DNA from 3 places in the Vibrio sp. R12-SW3-ISO1 genome. Region 3 is predicted to be linked to each of the others. Evidence: predicted binding sites of a transcription regulator. Region 3 holds the regulator's gene; each other region holds the start of a gene.

Region 1 (7,056 bases), on a different contig from region 3:
CAGGTTCCAGTGGCAAACTGCGCGGTAACCGCAGCAAGCTACGACTCTTACCACGGTGAAGCCATGTCTATGGGTGAGCGCACACCAGTGGCTCTTCTCGACTTTGGTGCATCAGCACGTCTAGCAGTAGGTGAGTCTCTAACAAACATTGCAGCGACAGATATCGGTGATATCAAGCGCATTAAACTGTCAGCGAACTGGATGTCTCCAGCAGGTCACCCAGGCGAAGATGCCGGTCTTTACGAAGCAGTGAAAGCCGTCGGTGAAGAGCTATGTCCAGCGCTAGGTCTTACTATCCCGGTGGGTAAAGACTCCATGTCGATGAAGACTAAATGGGAAGATAATGGTGAAAGCAAAGAGGTGACCTCACCACTTTCATTGGTGATCACCGCATTTGGTCGTGTTGAAGATGTTCGTAAGACAGTAACGCCTCAGCTACGTACTGACAAAGGCGAGACGTCACTGGTTCTTGTTGACCTTGGTAACGGTAAGAACCGTCTAGGTGCGACGGCACTCGCACAGGTTTACAAACAACTGGGTGATAAGCCAGCGGACGTGGATAACGCCGAGCAACTAAAAGGCTTCTTTGACGCTATGCAAACGCTAGTTCGTGATGACAAGCTGGTGGCTTACCACGATAAAGGGGATGGCGGTCTGTTCGTGACCTTGGCAGAGATGGCCTTTGCGGGTCACTGTGGCGTGAAAGCGGACATCGCAAACCTAGGCGACGATGCACTTGCTGCGCTATTTAACGAAGAGCTAGGCGCGGTTGTTCAGGTGAAGAACGTTGACCTAGACACAGTGAAAGCGGTATTGGCAGCCAACGGCCTAGAGGCATGTTCTCACGTTATTGGTTCAGTGGAAGCAACAGATAACTTTGTTATCACCGCGGGTGAGACGGTTATCCTTGAGCGCGCTCGTACAGAACTTCGTACTATCTGGGCTGAGACCACACATAAGATGCAAGGTCTACGTGACAACCCTGCCTGTGCTGACCAAGAGTTTGAAGCGAAGAAAGACAACTCTGATCCAGGTCTGAACGTTAATCTAAGCTTTGATGTCAACGAAGATGTTGCTGCACCTTACATCGCAAAAGGTGCGAAGCCGAAAATGGCTATCTTGCGTGAGCAGGGCGTCAACTCTCACGTTGAAATGGCAGCGGCATTTGACCGTGCTGGCTTTGAAGCGACCGACATCCACATGAGCGACATCCTAACGGGTCAGGCAGCGTTGGATGAATACCAAGGTCTTGTGGCGTGTGGCGGCTTCTCTTACGGTGACGTACTAGGTGCTGGTGAAGGTTGGGCGAAGTCTATCCTATTCAACCCACAAGCACGTGAGCAGTTCCAAAGCTTCTTCAACCGTGACGATACCTTCTCTCTTGGTGTATGTAACGGCTGTCAGATGCTATCGAACCTGAAAGAGCTGATCCCTGGCGCTGATTTGTGGCCACGTTTTGTTCGCAACGAATCTGAGCGTTTTGAAGCACGCTTTAGCTTAGTGGAAGTACAGAAATCGGATTCTGTGTTCTTTGATGGTATGGCAGGCTCACGTATGCCTATCGCGGTTTCTCACGGCGAAGGTCGCGTTGAAGTACGTGATGCAGACCACCTAGCAGCGATTGAAGCGTCTGGTACGGTTGCTGTACGTTACGTTGATAACCACGGTAACCCAACACAGCAATACCCGAACAACCCGAACGGTTCACCAAATGCGATTACCGGTCTTACCACACAAGACGGTCGTGTGACCATTATGATGCCACACCCTGAGCGTGTATTCCGTACGGTTGCCAACTCATGGGCACCAGAAGGTTGGGGTGAGAACGGCGCTTGGATGCGTATGTTCCAAAACGCTCGTAAGAACATCGGCTAAGCCTGATTAATCGAGTCAAAAGCGTAGCGTGAATTCGCTGCGCTTTTTTATTTTTAGCGAAATGTGTTTTTAGCGAAAAAACTACTAGCCAGCGATGCTTTTTTAAGCTCTAATAGCGCACTTTTTTGCGAAGGGCCCAATCATTAGGGTCGCTTGGTCTGAGGAAACAATTTATGAATGCCAATAAAAAATATGCGTTGCATGTTACTCAACAAGAGTCACAGTGGAGTGCAACAATCACTCGCCAAGTGACATCACGTAAAACTCACGTTTCAAAAAGTGAAACAGGGTTTGAGTCTGAACAAGCTGCACAAGCTTGGGGTGAAGAGCAATTGGCGGTATTCGCCAAAGCGCAAGCCGGTCACAACGCGCGTAAAAAAGCCAAGTAATCACTGTTGTCGACCTTATTGTGCCTACCTGAGTGTAGGCACGTTTGTTTTGAGCGCTAGCCAAGACAACCTAGCGCTCGCAGAGATGCGGTCGCGTTAACGAAACTGCCCCGCCTCAGGCAAGTATTCAAACCCTGCGCTCGCAAGCTTTGCTTCAAGGGCAGCACGGTCAATATCGAAATACGCCACAAGCTTGTCCAGATCCCCTGCAAAATCATCGCGCAATTTCATGTTGACGATGCTCATCAGCATCACGCTATCCATGCTGGCAAAATTGCTCAAATTCATCATGCATCCTCAAAATCAGAAATCAGCAGATTGGCCGCTGCGAAGGCCGCTTTTTCTCGTACCGACTTAGGCAGCGCGTCATCCGCTGCAATGTCATTAAGCGCTTTGAGCGCGCAGGTGATGGCTTGTGGGACATAGGCTTGATCGCCACTACCGATCTGGGCGTAAAGCTCACGAATCATGTCACAGCACTGATAAACTTGCATGTTGGTATCCTTAACAAATGATAACTGCTCTCAAATATACACAGGGACGAGAGGAAACTCAAAGTGCCCGGTTGCGCTAGCGCAAACTCGTGTAGCCTTAGTCGACTTTTTCACCAATAGGGTGAGATAGGAGAAACGCAGCGCAAAAAAAAAGCGAGCATTAACGCTCGCCAATTGGATTGAAACGGTTTGATTACTCTTCGGCGTAACCATGCATGCCGAGCAGCTTGCCATCGAGGTAGGCTTCTTTGCCATCTTTCATCACGAGGCGCTCTTCCACCATCCACTTTACGACCAGAGGGTAGATTTTGTGCTCTTGCGTTTGCACGCGCTCGGTGAGGGTTTCGACGGTGTCTTCATCAAAGATCGGCACTTTCGCCTGTAAAATGACAGGCCCGCCGTCAAGTTGCTCAGTGACAAAATGGACACTGGTACCATGCTCTTCGTCACCGGCGTGAATGGCACGTTGGTAAGTGTTGAGCCCTGGGTATTTGGGTAACAGCGATGGGTGGATGTTGATCATTCGCCCCATAAAGTGACGAACGAACTCGCCACTTAAAATGCGCATATAACCCGCCAAGACCACAACGTCAGGCTTGTATTCATCCATCTGCTTCATCAACTCGCGATCAAAGGCGTCGCGAGTATCGAATGAGTTTGGATCAAGAAAGTGCGCGCCAGCACCGGCTTTTTTCGCACGTTCCAAAGCATAAGCGGTTGCTTTGTTTGAAAAAACAGCGGTTACTCGGCCATTATCGATGTTGGTTTCACAAGCATCAATAATCGCTTGCAAGTTAGAACCATTCCCTGAAACTAAAACAACAACGCTTTTCATCTTTAGTTGATCTCTACCTGTTCTTCGGCTGCTTGCGCTGTTGCAATCTCACCAATTACCCAAGCGTTCTCGCCTTCGGCTTTCAACAGTTCAACCGCTGCGTCCGCTTGTGCTTTAGGTAGGGCGACAACCAGACCAACACCACAGTTAAATGTGCGGTACATTTCGTGGGTTGTGACGTTGCCTTTCTCTTGTAGCCATTTGAAGATAATTGGCCATTCCCAGCTGTTACCATCGATCACCGCTTTGGTGCCTTCAGGCAGTACGCGAGGGATGTTTTCCCAGAAACCGCCACCAGTGATGTGCGAGATGGCATGAATGTCATGCTGCTCAATCATCTTGAGTGCCGATTTGATGTAAATTTTGGTGGGTTCGAGTAGGTGCTCACCAATCGTTTTGTCAGCTAACTGTTCGTTTTTGTCAGCACCAGAGACTTCAAGAATCTTACGAATGAGTGAGTAACCGTTTGAGTGTGGACCGCTTGAACCGACCGCGATCAGCGCGTCGCCAGCTGCGACTTTCGTGCCGTCAATCACGTCTTCTTTTTCGACGACGCCAACACAAAAGCCTGCTACGTCATAGTCTTCGCCTTCATACATCCCTGGCATTTCTGCGGTTTCACCACCGATCAGTGCACAACCTGCTTGCACACAGCCGTCTGCAATACCTGACACAACATCCGCTGCCGTATCGACATCCAACTTACCTGTTGCGTAGTAATCCAAGAAGAACAGCGGCTCTGCACCTTGAACAATCAGGTCGTTGACACACATTGCCACAAGGTCAATACCGATGGTGTCATGCTTTTTCATATCCAAAGCAAGGCGCAGCTTAGTGCCCACACCGTCTGTCCCTGAGACGAGAACTGGATGCTTGTACTTGGTTGGCAGTTCGCACAGCGCGCCAAAACCACCAATACCACCCATTACTTCAGGGCGACGTGTACGTTTTACCGCACCTTTAATACGGTCAACAAGTGCGTTGCCTGCATCAATGTCAACGCCAGCATCTTTATAGCTAAGAGAAGTGTTATCAGCACTCACGGGGAAGTCCTCGGTTAGAAAATTGGATGTGAAAACGGCGCTATTCTACCAGTGGTCAAAGCTAGATAGCAAACGTTTGCGCAAGTTTTTTCTTTTGCGCTACGACAAGAAATTGTGAACGAAATCGTTTATAATCGACAAGTTTATTTGAAATTTGCCATAGATCCGGAGATGGAAATGAAAGTTGTTGAAGTTAAACACCCTCTTGTGAAACACAAAATTGGTCTTCTACGAGAAGGTGATATCAGCACTAAGCGTTTTCGCGAGCTTGCAACAGAAGTCGGCAGCTTGCTGACCTATGAAGCGACCGCAGACTTTGAAACAGAAAAAGTAACCATTGACGGTTGGAATGGTCCGGTAGAAGTGGATCAAATCAAGGGTAAGAAAGTCACCGTTGTGCCGATTCTTCGTGCTGGCCTAGGTATGATGGACGGCGTGCTTGAGCACATTCCTAGTGCTCGCATCAGTGTGGTGGGTATTTACCGTGACGAAGAGACGTTGGAGCCTGTGCCTTACTTCAACAAACTGGCGTCAAACATTGATGAGCGTATCGCGTTGGTTGTTGACCCTATGCTTGCTACCGGCGGCTCTATGATTGCGACGATTGACCTTCTTAAAGAGCAAGGTTGTCAGTCATTCAAAGTGTTGGTGTTGGTTGCTGCGCCAGAAGGCATCGAAGCTCTAGAAAAAGCGCACCCAGACGTGGAACTGTACACCGCTGCTATTGACAGCAGACTGAACGATAAAGGTTACATTGTCCCTGGTCTTGGTGATGCCGGTGACAAGATTTTCGGCACTAAGTAATCGTTGATATCTAAGTCACTTTATACGCTAGTGTGTTGATTGACTTGTAAAGACTAAAAAGGAGCATTGAATGATGCTCCTTTTTCATTGCAGCAAAGCGCTGAACGGATACTTCGCCTGCGTTACTTCTTCAAACTCAGCGTGCCACCGGTGCGTGGTTTTGCCGGTTTGGTCGTGGGGCCTGAATGTTTGGTTACGGGCTTTTGGTTCGGATTGTGGTGATGGGCGCGGCCCTTTTTCGAATTAGGCGCGTGACGAAGATCATCGGCATTGCGACCTTTAAACGTTCGCGGCTTTTGATTACGTCGCGCTTTGGATTCTTGATTCTCTTCTCGACTATCAAAGAGCTTTGCATCGGTTGCGCGGCGGATTCTTCGCCCTTTGCTGTCAACCTTTGAGGCTTCTTCAGTCCCGCTTGAGCCCTCACACATTGCGAGAATCGTCTCAACCTCTTGATCAGACAAGTAGCGCCATTGACCGTTAGGGATACCATCCAAGGTAATGTTCATGATGCGAACTCGGCGTAACTTGAATACTTCGTATCCCAGCGCTTCACACATACGGCGTATTTGACGGTTCAACCCTTGTGTCAGCACGATTCGAAATGAAAACTTGGTTTCCTTGATGACACGGCACGGTAGCGTGACGGTATCTAAAATCGGCACGCCGCTGCTCATCCTATGAATAAAGTCATCGGTGATGGGCTTGTCGACACGCACGACGTACTCTTTTTCGTGATGGTTACCCGCACGAAGAATTTTGTTGACGATATCGCCATCATTGGTCAGAAAGATCAACCCGTCCGACGGCTTATCTAAGCGACCAATTGGGAAGATGCGCTTTTTGTGGCCAATAAAGTCAACAATGTTACCCGGTACATCTCGCTCGGTTGTACAGGTGATACCAGTCGGTTTATTTAAAGCGATATAAATCGGTTTATCGGTGGCACCACTGATAGGTTTTCCATCGACTTGAACATCGTCTCCGGGAAGCACCTTGGTGCCCATTTCCGGCACTTGGCCATTAATGGTGACTCGACCTTGCTCTATCAGTCGGTCTGCTTCTCGACGTGAACAAAAGCCGGTTTCACTGATGAATTTGTTAAGGCGTTTCGCGCTATCTTGGGACATGAGCATTCTCTTTACGTTTCACAACGGCAACCCGTGATGTGGTGGTAGATGGATCCGAAATCGGGGTCGGGGAGTGTATCACTCTGTCTATCTTAGACCAACCATAACGATCGGAAACGGATTTACCCGAGCCGTTTTTGATGACGCTCTCGAGTCTCTTGTTTCTTGTCGGCACTTTTTCTCAGCATGACGTAGACCGCACCCGTGCCGCCGTGAAAACGCTGTGCGCTGTGTACACATTGGACGTCATTGATTTGTGATAGCCACTTTGCAAGGTAACTTTTCATCATGGCGGGGGGATTGGATTTCTCGCCTCGACCATGAATGATCAGCACCGTGCGAATATCCATGCGCATGCACTGTTTAAGAAAGGTGAGCACTTCGTCACGCGCTTGTTTGAGCGTCTTGCGGTGTAAATCTAACCTTGCTTGAAGTGGGTACTTACCCAGGCGCAGTTTACGAAAGACCCCATCTTGTACACCATCG
Region 2 (7,056 bases), on a different contig from region 3:
GCCTTGCTCGATGCCTGCTGGTGAGTCACAGATAATGAATTCAAAACCCATCTCATCCATGTCATCCAGCACTCGGCGCACGCCTTCTTTGGTGAGGGCGTCTTTGTCACGAGTTTGAGAGGCGGGCAAGATGAACAGGTTGTCGGTACGTTTGTCTTTGATCAGCGCTTGATTGAGCGTTGCTTCGCCATTGATGACGTTAACAAAGTCGTACACGACGCGACGTTCGCAACCCATAATCAAGTCAAGGTTACGCAGACCAATATCAAAATCGATCACAGCGGTTTTTTTGCCTTTCATCGCAAGGCCTGAAGCGATCGCAGCGCTAGAGGTGGTTTTCCCTACGCCGCCTTTTCCTGATGTGACAACAATAATGCGTGCCATTCGTTGGTTCCTTTAAACTATTAAATTGTTAACAGCTCGAATTTGAGTGAATCGTCGCTCAAGCTGAACATCACTTTCTGTTGCCAATATTCCTCGGCAAACTGTTCCGTAAGCCAGTAGTGCCCCGCAATAGACATCAATTCTGCATTGAGTTTGTTACAGATGATGACGGCGCCCGTGTTGCCACTGGCCCCTGCAATAGCGCGACCACGCAACGTGCCATGGATGTGAATCGAGCCATCGGCAATCACCTCGGCACCTTCACTGACATGATTGAGTACCACTAAATCCGCGTCTTTTGCGTAAATCTGTTGCCCAGAGCGCACCGGGGTGCGAACAATTTTGGTGGGCGCTAAGGTCGCGGGCGCTTGTGTGGGGGACTTGCTTGCCGTCATCACGGCGAACTTAGCGTCAGACGCTAAGTTTTGTGTACGTTTGTCTGGGCATCCCGTCACCCCAACAGGTATCATGCCCGCTTGGGCGATGCCTTGCTTTAACTTTACAAAGTCCAATTCGCCCGCCACCTTTGAAATATTGATCACCACAGGTGCGTGAGCAAAAAACGCAGGTGCCGTTTGCACTTTCTGTTGTAAGAAGTCGATGCATTTGTCGACATCGTTATCGCTAAGGTGCAACACGGACAAGGTGAAACTGCTGCCTTTCAAGTCAGGCGAAGCGGCGCTGGATGATTGGGACGGCTTGGATTGAGCAGTGACGCTCTCTGACCCAATGGTCTGTGGCCTGCTTGTATTGGGCTCGGTCATATTCGACATATAGGTAAGTGGCAACCTCTTAAGGGCGTTGCTTGGGACTAGGGGACTCATGTTATATTCCCTCCCTAAGCTCAGCAAGTTATCTTGCGCTCAATTGGGTGTTTTGCTCTCAAAAATAGCGAAACATTGACGTTTAATGACAATGAGATAAAAACATAGACATGCTTTGTGCAATTTATAAGAGTTCAAAAAAAGAGGGCGCGTACCTCTACTTACCGAAAAAGGACGATTTTTCGCAAGTTCCTGACACACTGATGCAGATGTTCGGTAAACCTACAATGGTGATGATGGTGAAGCTCGACGGGCGCAAGTTAGCACAAGTCGACATCGAAAAAGTGAAGCAATCCATGCAAGATGAGGGCTTCTTTTTGCAACTGCCACCCCCACCGAAAAACCTGCTTGATGAATACAAAGAGCAGAAAAAAGCTCGCCAGCAGTCGAATAATTCATAGTTCTAAAGACTCGCTAAAATTGCTCAAGGAGGGCAATGTGAAAACAATACTGTCAGCTGTTCTAGGATTGACACTTTCAGGCACTGTGTTGGCAACGTCAGTGTCTGCGAGTGAGGTGTCATTTGATGATTACATCCAAACACTCAGAGATGAAGCCAAAGCGATGGGGATTGCTCAGCCCGTCATCGATGAGGCATTTGCCAATGTGACTCATAAACCACGCGCCGTGACGGCCGATAAGAATCAGCCAGAGAACAAACTGACCTTAGATGAGTACATTCCACGTGCCGTACCAAAATGGAAAATCGATCAAGCCAAAGCTCTTTACCAAAAGCACCACACTGAGTTGACTCGCATTGGCGAGCAATATGGTGTGCAGCCGCGCTTTATTGTTGCGCTGTGGGGCGTTGAGAGTAACTTCGGAAAATTTACCGGCAATTACCCCGTCATTGATGCACTCGCGACCTTGGCGTACGACGGCCGCCGTGAGGCGTTCTTTCGCAGTGAAACTATGGCCGCGTTACAGATCTTAGAGCAGGGCCATATTGCTTTTGATGACTTTAAAGGCTCATGGGCAGGGGCGATGGGCCAGTGCCAGTTTATGCCGAGCTCGTTTTTAGCCTTTGCTGCGGATGGTAACGGTGATGGTAAAAAAGACATCTGGACGACAGAAGCGGACGTGTTTGCTTCGGCGGCCAATTATTTAAGTCAATCCGGTTGGGACGATACCTACACCTGGGGACGTCAAGTGACGCTTCCCGCTGGGTTTGATACGTCAATTCAAGGGCGAGCGCCGGAGAAAGCCAAATATTTGCAACAGTGGGCGTCAATGGGGATTACCCGTTTTGATGGCCGACCGCTACCTAAGCTTGACCAAGATATTCAAGCCTGGTTGATCGCACCCGATGATGCGAATGGGCGTGTTTATTTGGTCTACAATAACTATAACGTACTAATGAAATGGAACCGGTCTTACTACTTTGCGCTGGCTGTTTCACACCTTGCGGATGCAATTGTGATGTGATGCGGTAAACAAAAACGACGAATCCTCCTACGTTCAGTCGCGCTTAGCTTGACGGTGTCTATATTTGTTTAACAATAAATAATGTAGCATTATCTAAATAAGTGATTGGTTTTGTAGCAATGACTGGAGCGCGATGAACGTACACCACTTTGTAGCGGATAAATTATCCGAAGTCGTCTTAATGAAACAGCAGCGCCAGATGATGATGATCCGGGTGCTCGCTTTCTTAGGTGTCTCCTTCCTTGCGGCCTTCTCTGTCTATAGTTTTTATCGCAGCGATATTGAACTGGGCACAACGCTGGCCTTTTACTCCTTGGTTGGCATCGTCACCATCAAAATGATTAACCTGCAACATCGCTTTGGTCTTGCTGGGCTCTCTTTTATTATCTACTCCTTGAGTTTGTATCTTATTTTTACCGGAGGGTATGAAGGTACAGGCATCATGTGGGTCTACCCACTGTCTGCCATCGGCATATTTATCAATACTTTTCGTGTTGGAGTGGGGCTCTCGGTACTGAATATTGTCCTTACTTCCTTGATCTTCGCCTTTGGCTTGACGCAGTTTCCGTACCCATACCATGTAGGGTTTCGCTTGGTATTAACCTTGGTCGCGATGTCAGGTATGTGTCACATCGTGATCTATTTTCAAAGTCAAATGGACGACTATATTTTGAAAATGGATCAAGAGGGCATTCAAGAACTGGCTTACATTGACTCGCTCACCCAACTGGCGAACCGAGCGAGCTTTATGTCGGTGCTGTCTCACGCGACCCGCCTTGATGAAAACAAGCACACCGCGATCATTTACCTCGACTTAGATAACTTTAAAGCGGTCAACGACCGTTATGGTCACGATGTCGGCGACAACGTGTTGTACGATTTTGCCAAGCAAACCAAAGCCATTGCGCAGCAAGCGTTGGGTGAGCGACTGCAAAAATACGACATTGCCCGCTTGGGCGGTGACGAGTTTGCGATTTTTGTGCGCGATTATGAGTCGGAGCAAGAAGTGGTAGCGTTGGCAGAGCAAGTGGTCGCGCTCTTTTATGGTCACCATTTGCAATCACTGAAAAATATTCACGTCGAGATTGGCGCCAGTGCGGGTATCTCATTTAACAATGAGACGATGACTTTAAGTCAGTGTTTGAAAGTGGCAGACAGAGCGATGTATCTCGCCAAAGAAGCCGGGTCGGGTAATGTTAATGTCGCTAAAATAGCCTCAGAGCCGCGAGAAGAAGCGCTGCTCTGAGGAAGGATAGAGCGCTAGTTATTTGGTATGAAATTGCTCACACGCTAGCATTGTATTCTCAATCAAGCTCGCCACCGTCATTGGCCCAACACCACCCGGGACTGGCGTAATAAAGCTGGCGCGCTCTTTGGCTTTATCGTATTCCACATCGCCGACCAACTTGCCTGACTCCAAGCGGTTGATACCGACATCGACCACGACCGCTCCCTCTTTGATCCAGTGACCTGGAATAAAGTTAGGTTTACCTACCGCAACCACCACCAGATCCGCTTGACGTACATGACCTTCTAGATCTTGAGTAAAACGGTGACAAGTCGTGGTGGTACAGCCCGCAAGCAGGAGCTCCAATGTCATTGGTCGACCGACAATGTTGGACGCGCCTACTACCACAGCGTGTTTGCCACGAAGATCGATGTTGTAGCGATCAAGCAGGGTAATGATGCCTTTCGGCGTACAAGAGCGCAGTTTTGGAATGCGCTGCGCTAGGCGGCCCACGTTGTAAGGGTGGAAGCCATCTACGTCTTTCTCTGGATGAATGTGTTCAAGCACGGCGGTAGAGTCGATTCCCGCTGGTAGCGGAAGTTGAACCAAGATGCCGTCAATCTCATCGTCTGCGTTCAGTGTGTCAATCAGTGCAAGCAGCTCAGTTTGACTTGCGGTGGCAGGGAGGTCGAACGATTTAGACACAAAGCCCACCTCTTCACACGCGCGGCGTTTGCTGCCGACATACACTTGTGATGCCGGATCTTCACCAACGAGAACCACAGCCAAGCCAGGGGCACGTAACCCAGCGTCTAGGCGCGCTTTCACACGAGCCGCCACTTCGGAACGGACGGTTTGAGAAATCAGTGTTCCATCGATATTTTGAGCAGTCATGACTTTCCTTTAATCACAATGGCGAATAATTTGTGGCGCATTGTCGCAAATAATTGAATGAACATCCATAAGCAAACGTTTGCTTCGGGTTGTTTTTAAACACCTCAACCGCCAATGTCCCTTTTTTAGTCACTTAGATCATAATGATACGAAAAGGTCTTGTGTTAAGACCTCGAACTCGTATAATCCTGTCCCTGTAGCGCGCCCTTAGCTCAGCTGGATAGAGCACGTCCCTTCTAAGGATGTGGTCGTAGGTTCGAATCCTACAGGGCGTGCCATATATCCGAAAAAAGCCCGATAATTCAATGAGTTATCGGGCTTTTCGTTTTTCTGTGGTGCCTCTGTGGTGCCGCTGAAATCTATTTTTATCAACTTTTGTTAAACCCCACCTATTTTCGACTCTTCGCTTTTTTCGAAACATCACTCTCTTTTTGTCTATCCGATCGCTTGCTTCATCTATACAAAATGATACCTTCTACAACTGAGCTATTAAGTAACAAGTTGCATGGAGTTTGCAGTGGCAGGGTTGAGCCAAAAACAGACAGACGAGTTGATGAGTATCGGGCTTGATGTTCATCAAGTGAAAGAGTGTGAAAACATACTAATCCAAATTCCAAGTGACACCGATCTTTCGTCAATTAAGCGCCTATCTAAAGCGTTGCAACAAGCACAGTCAGGCTTTGACGATATAAGAAATACCGATCCCAATTTCTATGACGAAATAGAGCGGCAACTTCAAAGCAAAGTAGCTTGGTCACGCTCCCTATTAAGCACCATAGCCGAGACATTAGAGGGGGTTCACGCCCAGCAACAAGGTGTCTACGTATCAGAGGTGGATTTTGATTCCAATGAACAAGTAACGCGGGTTACGACTCCCAAAAGCAGGGACTTTCGTCGCTATCAAGCACTGACAGATCTGTGGCGTTCATGGGGCAAAGTAGTGAAAACCACGAAAGATTCTGAATTTTTCTCCTTTCTTACGATTTGCCTCAAAGGTGGCTTTTCTTTTGACGGTGTCGCTAGTGTTAGAACTCACTACCTCAGGTATTTCTGGGGTAAAACGAAGGAGATCTCGACAGGTGACACAGAACACGAATCAGATCTCTTGGAGGTTGAAATTACTCTGAAAAACGGACAGAAACAGGTAGCGCGTATGAGAGTCCCTAAAATGGATGCGTTGGACAAGGATATTCGTCAACTCAAGAAAAGTCGACGCTAGCCACCGACAATTCATAAACGTGAAGGGAAGAGAGGGATGCTGATACCATTTGGCTTGAAGGATGATAAATACCTAGACATTAGTGAGGTGCAACGGGGTAGAGCATGTGGTTGTGTTTGTCCAAGTTGCAAACAAAACCTTGTGGCTAAAAAAGGGCCCAATCCGGATAAAATGATCCACCACTTTGCCCACGACAAAAAGTCGAAAGATGAAACGGGTGAGCCGATAGAGTGTCAATATTCATTCTGTGTAGTCGCAAGGCTTGTGATTAAGCAATGTTTAAAGGAGCTGGACCAGTTTGAGATACAGTTGCCTGATTGGAAGCTTGAACTAGAAAAGAGAGATGATTACGGAAGGGAGGTCACCGTCTCTGGATATGTGACTCAAGCACATCATTTAACGATTGATGATTTTGAAGTCGAGCCTTCGGGGCACTATTCAGAGGTCGATATCCTTTGTCGCATAAATGGGTATTTGGTCGGTATCCACTTTAGTTATCATGGCAGGCCAATGATTGGGGGAAACGAAAATTTTAGTGCCGTTTCAATTGTGGATATTGATTTAGAGCCCTTGCAAGACCTTTACGATAGTTTTGACCATAAAGAACATGAATCATTTAAATCACTGGTGATGGACTATGTACTAAACGTTGGGCAAAGATCTTGGGTGACTCATGCTCGCTATACCGCCAGATATTCAGAGTTGACCGAAAAGCTAAACTCACTCGTCGAGGAATCCAATCTAGTACCGCCGAGACGCCACATAGCCTAAAACCCTATTGTTAATACGATTCAGCATCAACCTTATAAAAAGAGCTCATGCTCGTATGCAGTGAAATTGAATCTTCAAGTGTATAAGGCCATAGGTAAAGTCAAAATTAGCAGTCAATGCCGTCATATACATGATAGACGGGGATTTGCTGTAGTATCCAACTGGTGTCATAATGGGCCGTTTACTAATACTCTGATTTTCGGTCATTTATTAGTGCAGCGTCTTAGTGGGTGGAAGTATTAGGCGGAAGGAAGCGAGTTGGAAATGCGGCTTGTTGCCGTATATAAAGCGTCAAGTTTTTTTGGAGTTTA
Region 3 (7,056 bases):
ATGCGGAAGGTTGCCACACACAACATTTTTGTACACGAGGCCATGATGGTTGTAGAACATGACCGACGCGATACCGCCCGGTTTGACCTGCTCTAACAGCGTTTGCAGCGCTGGCTTTGGCTCAGCCAACCACTCCATGACGGCATGAAACATCACCAAATCCGCCGGTTGCTGCTGGTGTTGAGCGATGGATTGAACGGGCGAATGAATCAAGCGATACTGCTCAAGCAAGCCATTTTTTGCAATATCCTGCTCAGCTAATTGCAGCATTTCAGAAGATAGATCACATAACGTAATGCGATGGCCTAGCTTCGCCAGCTTTTGCGACATTTGTGCCAACCCACCCCCGGCATCGAGCACGTCGAGTGGTGAATCACTGGCGGGTAACGAGGCGAGGATGGTTTGAAGGTCTTCCCAAACAATGACTTGTCGAATCTCGCCTTTGTCAGAGCCGTATATATTTTTTGCAAATTTGTGGGCAATATCGTCGAAATTGCGGTCTTCAGTCACAGCAGCTTGAGTTATGATGTTGAATCGTGCTGCTATTCTGTCACAAGAAAGGCAGGAATAAAGAGGCTTTCTCTTAAATTATAATCAACTGGTGTTTTTTCGGACTATTTAAGTATGTTTGAGCTGAAAAAAGTCGTCTCGGCTTTACTTATGCCTTTGCCAGCCCTGCTGATCATTGGCCTTGTGGGACTCATGCTCGTCATGTTCACACGAAAACAAAAAACAGGATGTTTCGTTGTTCTCTTCTCGTTTGTTGGCATTTTTCTCGTTGCCTTCCAGCCCGTTTCATCACGCCTTCTCATGCCTATCGAGCGCCAATACTCGGCCTTTTTTCCTGTCGATGAATCGATTGATTATGTGATGGTGCTTGGCAGCGGCCATGTTGTGGACGACGACATTCCGCCCACGTCAGAACTGAGTCGCGCTGGCCTAATGCGTTTGACCGAAGGGATTCGTGTGATGCGAATTTATCCGGGCTCTAAACTGATTCTCTCAGGCTATGCCGCCGGTTCTGAAGTGAGCAATGCGCGCATGATGGCTAAAGTAGCGCTGGCGCTTGGCGTTTCTAAATCTGACATTATTCTGCTCGAAACCGCCAAAGATACTTGGGAAGAAGCGCGCCAAGCGGCGGCGTTCGTTAAGAACAAGAAGTTGGTGGTGGTCACATCGGCCAGTCACATGAACCGTGCCCTGAATGAATTCCATTCCGCAGGATTGAAACCTTACGCCGCGCCGACCAACTACCTGGCGCAGAGAAACATCGATCAAGCGTGGGAGAAGTACGCGCCGAAGGGCAAATATCTCGAACAAACTGAGCGCTACTGGCATGAAACGCTGGGCACCATTTGGCAGCACCTGCGCGACTGGGCGTCCGATTATGAAGAGCAAGCCTTAGAGGTGGAGGCTGCGCAGAGCGACGTTTAACCGGCCGCCAGCGTAGACGGATAACGTCTTCCACTTAACTCAAAAATCCAGGCTGTATGCCTGGATTTTTCGTTTCTTTTGCGTCAATTTTCGCTCGTTAATTGCCGAACAACGTTAATCTCCGGCGAACATGTAGCCTTCGCCATGCACGGTGACGAATATCTGCGGATTTTTTGGATCCACCTCCATCTTCGCTCTCATGCGTCGAATCAGAACATCGATGGTGCGATCATTGGGTGCGTCCACACGATGACTGATCATATTGAGAATACGCTCTCGACTGAGCACTTGATTGGGGTGAGAGGAGAGCGCCACCAAAAGCTCATACTCTGCTTTAGTCAGTTTGACCGGTTCATCCCCTCGGCTCAAAGCGCGGCGCTGAATATCGAACGTCCATTCAGCAAAGCGCACCACGCCCTCTTGCTGATCGCTGCCCGCGTTTTGCGCTCGCGCAGCCAGTGCGATGCGCCACAAGAGGTTCTTGACTCTGACGAGCAGTTCCCTAAGCTCAAATGGCTTGGTGACATAATCGTCCGCGCCCATTTCTAAACCAACAATCTTATCAATGCTGTCGGTACGCCCGGTCACCAAGATAATACCGATGTCCGATTGACTGCGTAGTTCACGCGTCAGCATCAAGCCATCTTCGTTGGGCAGATTAATATCCAGCATCACCAAATCGACCCGACTGCTGCTGAGTACATCGCGCATCTGCGCGCCATTATCAGCTTGGCTCACCTGATACCCTTCGGTTTGAAAGTAGCCCGCTAATTTACGGCGAGTCACTTCATCATCTTCAACAACCAAAATGTGGTAGCTCATCGGCTCTACTCACTTATTCACACACTGATTCAATGGCTTTATTCTATTCATAATTAGTCACAACTCCATCTTTGTCCTCTTTGGGAGGTGAAAAGTTGGCGATTCATTGATGCAAAGCAAGCTTTGCCGCCCTGTTCACAAATTGCCATATTTGACCATTTCTTCTCATAATCTGGTTGACCGCTGTTCATTTTTATCCGTTAGACTTAACGGCATCTGATTCAGTTGAGAGCCCATCATGCCAGAGACACCTAACGCCCAGATTTCCGACCCTTTATCTCCCGCCGAAAAAGAGCAGCGCGCCTTTGATGAGCAACGCGCTGAGCTCTACTGGTGGTTTTCGAGCGTGTTTGCCAAAGAGCTCTCAGAGCAAGAGCTGGCCCAATATCATTCGGTGGACACACGTACCTTTCTGACGGGACTTGCACAAACCCCTGAGCTTAACGTCGCCGCAGACAGGCTCATCGATGCATTGAACCGATTGCAAGACAGGCCAGATGCTGAGTTGGAACTATCAGCCGACTATTGCGACCTGTTTTTAAAATCCGACCGAGACAGCGCGCTGCCTTACGCCTCTGTCTACTTAGATGAATCCGGACTGCTCAATGGTGAGCCTGCCAAACAGATGGACGCTTTACTTCAACAACACGGGGTCGCTGTGCATTCAGGGCTTAATGAGCCTTCTGATCATCTCGCGATAGAGCTGGATTTTTTGGGCAACCTGATTGTGCGCGGCGCTCATGCAGCAGAGCAGATGGCAGGCGACACGCATCTCGCCTACCAAGAGCAAGCCGATTTTATTGAGCAGCATCTACTCCCTTGGATTGAGAGGTTTGCCGAGCGCTGCCAGCGCCTCGACACATTCGGCTTCTATGCGGCGCTGTCGTCGCTATTGTGCGCGTTCATTCAATTGGATAAAGCCTACCTGCAAGGCGATAGCGATTAAGCCCATACAAAAGGTGTGGCGAGATCCCAAAGGCGGGTTTTTTATTTGCCCAAATCGACGTTGCGGACTACAATCCGGTCCGCAAACGATAAAACTAATAAATACAAACCGCTTTTTGAGGGCGGTTTTTGTGTTTCTGATACTTTCTGTCTACATACTCTAAACTTTGTATAGACTTTACTTTTATAGACTTAACTTTTCATAGAGTAGTAGGCAGTCATCGACAGGACAAAACCATATGGCCACGATTAAAGACGTCGCTCGCTTAGCGGGTGTCTCGACCACCACTGTATCCCATGTGATCAACAAAACACGCTTTGTCGCTGAAGCCACGCAAGAAAAAGTGATGGAAGCGGTTCAAGAGTTGAACTATGCCCCAAGTGCCGTTGCACGCAGCCTGAAATGTAACTCGACACGCACAATAGGCATGCTGGTTACTCAATCGACCAACCTTTTCTTCTCGGAAGTGATCGACGGGGTTGAGAACTACTGCTACCGTCAAGGCTACACCTTGATCTTGTGTAACACTGGCGGCATCTACGAGAAACAACGTGACTACATTCGCATGCTGGCGGAAAAGCGCGTCGATGGCATCTTAGTGATGTGTTCAGATTTGACCGAAGAGTTGAGCGAAATGCTTGACCGTCATAAAGACATCCCTAAGGTGGTGATGGATTGGGGCCCGGAAAGCTCACAAGCCGATAAAATCATCGACAACTCGGAAGAAGGCGGCTACCTCGCAACAAAATACCTGATTGATCACGGCCACAAGCGCATTGCTTGCTTGAGTGGGCATTTTGAAAAAGCGGCCTGCCAAGAGCGCATCCAAGGCTTTAAGCGCGCAATGAACGAGTCGGGTTTGAGCGTCAACGAAGATTGGATCTTAGAAGGTAACTTTGAGTGCGATACCGCCGTGCTTGCCGCGGACAAAATCGTCGCCATGGACGAAAAGCCAACCGCAGTATTCTGTTTCAACGATACGATGGCGCTCGGTTTGATGAGCCGTTTACAGCAAAAAGGCATTCGTATTCCAGAAGACATGTCGGTCATTGGTTATGACAACATTGAGCTAGCCGAGTACTTTTCACCACCGCTAACGACGGTTCACCAGCCGAAGCGCCGTGTGGGTAAAAACGCATTTGAGATTTTGCTCGAACGTATTAAAGACAAAGAGCATGAAAAACGTATTTTTGAAATGCACCCAGAAATCGTCGAGCGCGATACCGTGGCGACGGTGAAATAGACCAACGAACAAGTTCAGCACATCACATCGACTAGCCCAGCGAGAATACTTCTCATCCGCTGGGCTTTATTCTCTCGTTAACACCCCTCTATTTTATGAACTAAGATCACATTTAACCCATCGAAACGTGATGTTTAGCCCATAAATTATTTATGCTTATTATGTTCGACTAATGCCACGAACAGGGCAAACCATTTCGAAAGGATGGGACGCAAAGCTTCCGGCCTGTTGCAGCCACTCGATGATATCAACGTTGATGACTGCTTGGTAGCGGGGTTGCCGATGGCAAATGTGCACTTCATAATTCTTTATCAAAAGCAAAGAATACAATGAGTTAAACGTTGTGTGCGCATTATGCGCTCACACCGCGAGTAGGATTATTCTTTTATGAGCCAGAATGACACCCTACTGACACAAAACCTGCATATTTTTGCTAATCTCTCGGACCTGAATTTGGTGGCGTATTGTAATACACCGAGAAAAACAGCATGGATAAACCAATTTTAAAAGACTCAATGCGATTGTTTGAACCATTGGGCAAGATCAAGTCTCGCTCAATGTTTGGTGGATTCGGAATCTTCGCTGATGACATCATGTTTGCCCTCGTGGTAAATGACAAACTTCACATACGCGCCGACGACTCGTTGGCCCAACTGTTTAATGCTCAGGGACTCGAGCCATACGTGTATAAAAAACGTGGTTTCCCTGTGGTCACCAAATACTACGCCCTTGGCCATGACTGGGATCAGGATGTCGCTCAGACTATTGCGATGGCAAACACTGCACTAGAGGCGGCCAACAAAGACAAGCAGCGTCAAACCAACGCCAAACCAACGCGCCTGAAAGATCTGCCGAACTTGCGTCTAGCGACCGAGCGAATGCTCAAGAAAGCGGGTATCGACAGTGTCTCCCGTTTGGAGCAGACGGGCGCAGTGGAAGCGTATAAAGCGATTCGTTCCACACACTCTGCCGACGTCAGCATCGACCTGCTGTGGGCACTTGAGGGGGCAATTAAAGGCACGCACTGGTCTGTGGTCCCTCAAGCAAGACGCGACGAGCTCCTGAATCAGCTGCAAAGCTAGTCAGCGATAGCGTTCAGTAATTCCAATCCCCGTCTCAAGCCAGCCCAACACCGCTGGCTTGAGACGTTTTTAGCCGATGCTTTTCTAGCGTTTCCATTCCTTCGTCATAGAATTCAACGTATTCTTCCCTTTAGGGCGAAATTTTTTACTGGCTTTTTGGTTCATATCTAACAATGATCAATGATGATGTTTTCAAAGGGATCCATATGAACAAGAAACTGCTTTTAGGTATTGGTTTGCTCGCTCTGATTGTGTTTTTAGGCGCAAACTTTGGTCAATACCTGACACTTGATAACGCCAAAGCGCAGCAGCAAGCGCTGGCTGAAATCATTGACGCCCACTTTGCCCTCGCCGCGCTCAGTTACTTCTTCGCCTATGTCGCTATCACCGCCTTCTCGATCCCTGGAGCGGCCGTCGTCACCTTGCTTGGCGCTGCGCTGTTTGGCTTTTGGACCAGTTTATTGCTCGTCTCTTTTGCCAGTACGATAGGTGCTACCTTGGCGTTTTTAAGCAGCCGCTTTCTACTCAAAGAGTGGGTACAAAGCAAGTTTGGCGATAAACTCGCGACGATTAACCAAGGGGTCGAGAAAGATGGTGCGTTTTATCTCTTCTCACTGCGCCTTATCCCGGTATTCCCTTTCTTTTTGATCAACCTCTTGATGGGTCTTACGCCCATCACCATCGCGCGCTTCTATCTGGTCAGTCAACTGGGTATGTTGCCGGGCACGGCCGTCTACCTCAACGCCGGGACCCAGCTAGCGCAAATCGACAGTTTGTCAGGCATCGTCTCCCCAACAGTACTCGCCTCTTTTGCGTTGCTCGGGGTATTCCCAATCATTGCTAAATGGGTGATGGCCAAACTCAAAGCGTCACCGCAATCCAATGGACAAGCGTCTTGAAAATCTTTATTGCCACAACCCCACCACAAGCACACATCGTGTGTGAAATGTTACGCAGCGAAGGAATAGCCTGTGAGGTGAGAGGTGAAGGTTTGTTCGGCTTGCAAGGAGAGATTCCGTTTGGCGAAGAGGCCAGCCCGTACGTTTGGTTAACTCGCCCAGAGCAAAAGCAGACGGCACTCGCGCTGATTGATGACTTCCAACAAGACACTCCCGACAACATGGTTTGGGTTTGCCCGACTTGCCAAGAAGAAAATGACGGCCATTTTCAGTTATGTTGGCAGTGCGAGCACACCAAACCAGTATGAGTGTGTGGGGAGCTAGCCGAAATTAAGCAGTGAGGTGTTGCTGAATGAAGGCGATGGAGTGATCATTAAACTCATCTGGGCGCTCAACATTACACACATGGCCACAGTCAGGAATTTCATGCAGCTCACTGAGCGTATGTGCTGAGACCATCTCTTTCACAGGGGTGATGAACATGTAGTCTTTTTCACCCATCAGATAGAGCGTAGGGATAGGTAACTCGCGGTCTTTGAAGTAGCGCATCAGAGGGTTCACCTCTGCGGTCAAAATAAACCAACGCTTGAACTCCTTTTGGCACAACTTCTTCGCTTCGCGGATAAACAT

Evidence for each region. Region 3 encodes PurR, which represses purine synthesis genes. Its sites were predicted from a motif close to TNANGNAAACGTTTNCNTNA; they were not measured.
Region 1: a site for PurR is predicted at 4,701-4,720, ahead of purM (phosphoribosylformylglycinamidine cyclo-ligase). Genes of this name have one in related genera too.
Region 2: a site for PurR is predicted at 4,823-4,842, ahead of folD (bifunctional methylenetetrahydrofolate dehydrogenase/methenyltetrahydrofolate cyclohydrolase FolD). Genes of this name have one in related genera too.

Annotation. Positions count from the first base shown of each region.
Region 1 covers NZ_JCBDGK010000025.1:3,652-10,707, forward strand. Annotated here, with positions in the region: gene purL (phosphoribosylformylglycinamidine synthase) at 1-1,875, shown strand, start outside; gene AC6R0R_RS08080 (DUF3622 domain-containing protein) at 2,049-2,264, shown strand; gene AC6R0R_RS08085 (DUF4250 domain-containing protein) at 2,361-2,552, opposite strand; gene AC6R0R_RS08090 (YaeP family protein) at 2,552-2,758, opposite strand; gene purN (phosphoribosylglycinamide formyltransferase) at 2,952-3,593, opposite strand; gene purM (phosphoribosylformylglycinamidine cyclo-ligase) at 3,596-4,636, opposite strand; gene upp (uracil phosphoribosyltransferase) at 4,814-5,440, shown strand; gene rluF (23S rRNA pseudouridine(2604) synthase RluF) at 5,563-6,570, opposite strand; gene smrA (DNA endonuclease SmrA) at 6,693-7,056, opposite strand, start outside.
Region 2 covers NZ_JCBDGK010000018.1:158,928-165,983, forward strand. Annotated here, with positions in the region: gene minD (septum site-determining protein MinD) at 1-384, opposite strand, end outside; gene minC (septum site-determining protein MinC) at 405-1,208, opposite strand; gene AC6R0R_RS06015 (YcgL domain-containing protein) at 1,319-1,609, shown strand; gene AC6R0R_RS06020 (lytic murein transglycosylase) at 1,647-2,633, shown strand; gene AC6R0R_RS06025 (GGDEF domain-containing protein) at 2,767-3,879, shown strand; gene folD (bifunctional methylenetetrahydrofolate dehydrogenase/methenyltetrahydrofolate cyclohydrolase FolD) at 3,898-4,755, opposite strand; tRNA gene AC6R0R_RS06035 (tRNA-Arg) at 4,957-5,033, shown strand; gene AC6R0R_RS06040 (hypothetical protein) at 5,273-5,974, shown strand; gene AC6R0R_RS06045 (competence protein CoiA family protein) at 6,011-6,745, shown strand; gene AC6R0R_RS06050 (hypothetical protein) at 7,010-7,056, shown strand, end outside.
Region 3 covers NZ_JCBDGK010000015.1:148,795-155,850, reverse strand. Annotated here, with positions in the region: gene cmoM (tRNA uridine 5-oxyacetic acid(34) methyltransferase CmoM) at 1-528, opposite strand, end outside; gene elyC (envelope biogenesis factor ElyC) at 625-1,434, shown strand; gene torR (two-component system response regulator TorR) at 1,549-2,256, opposite strand; gene torD (molecular chaperone TorD) at 2,495-3,202, shown strand; gene purR (HTH-type transcriptional repressor PurR) at 3,441-4,445, shown strand; cyclic di-GMP riboswitch class I at 4,621-4,729, shown strand; gene AC6R0R_RS04385 (TfoX/Sxy family DNA transformation protein) at 4,934-5,527, shown strand; gene AC6R0R_RS04380 (TVP38/TMEM64 family protein) at 5,734-6,426, shown strand; gene AC6R0R_RS04375 (putative signal transducing protein) at 6,423-6,734, shown strand; gene AC6R0R_RS04370 (alpha/beta fold hydrolase) at 6,757-7,056, opposite strand, start outside.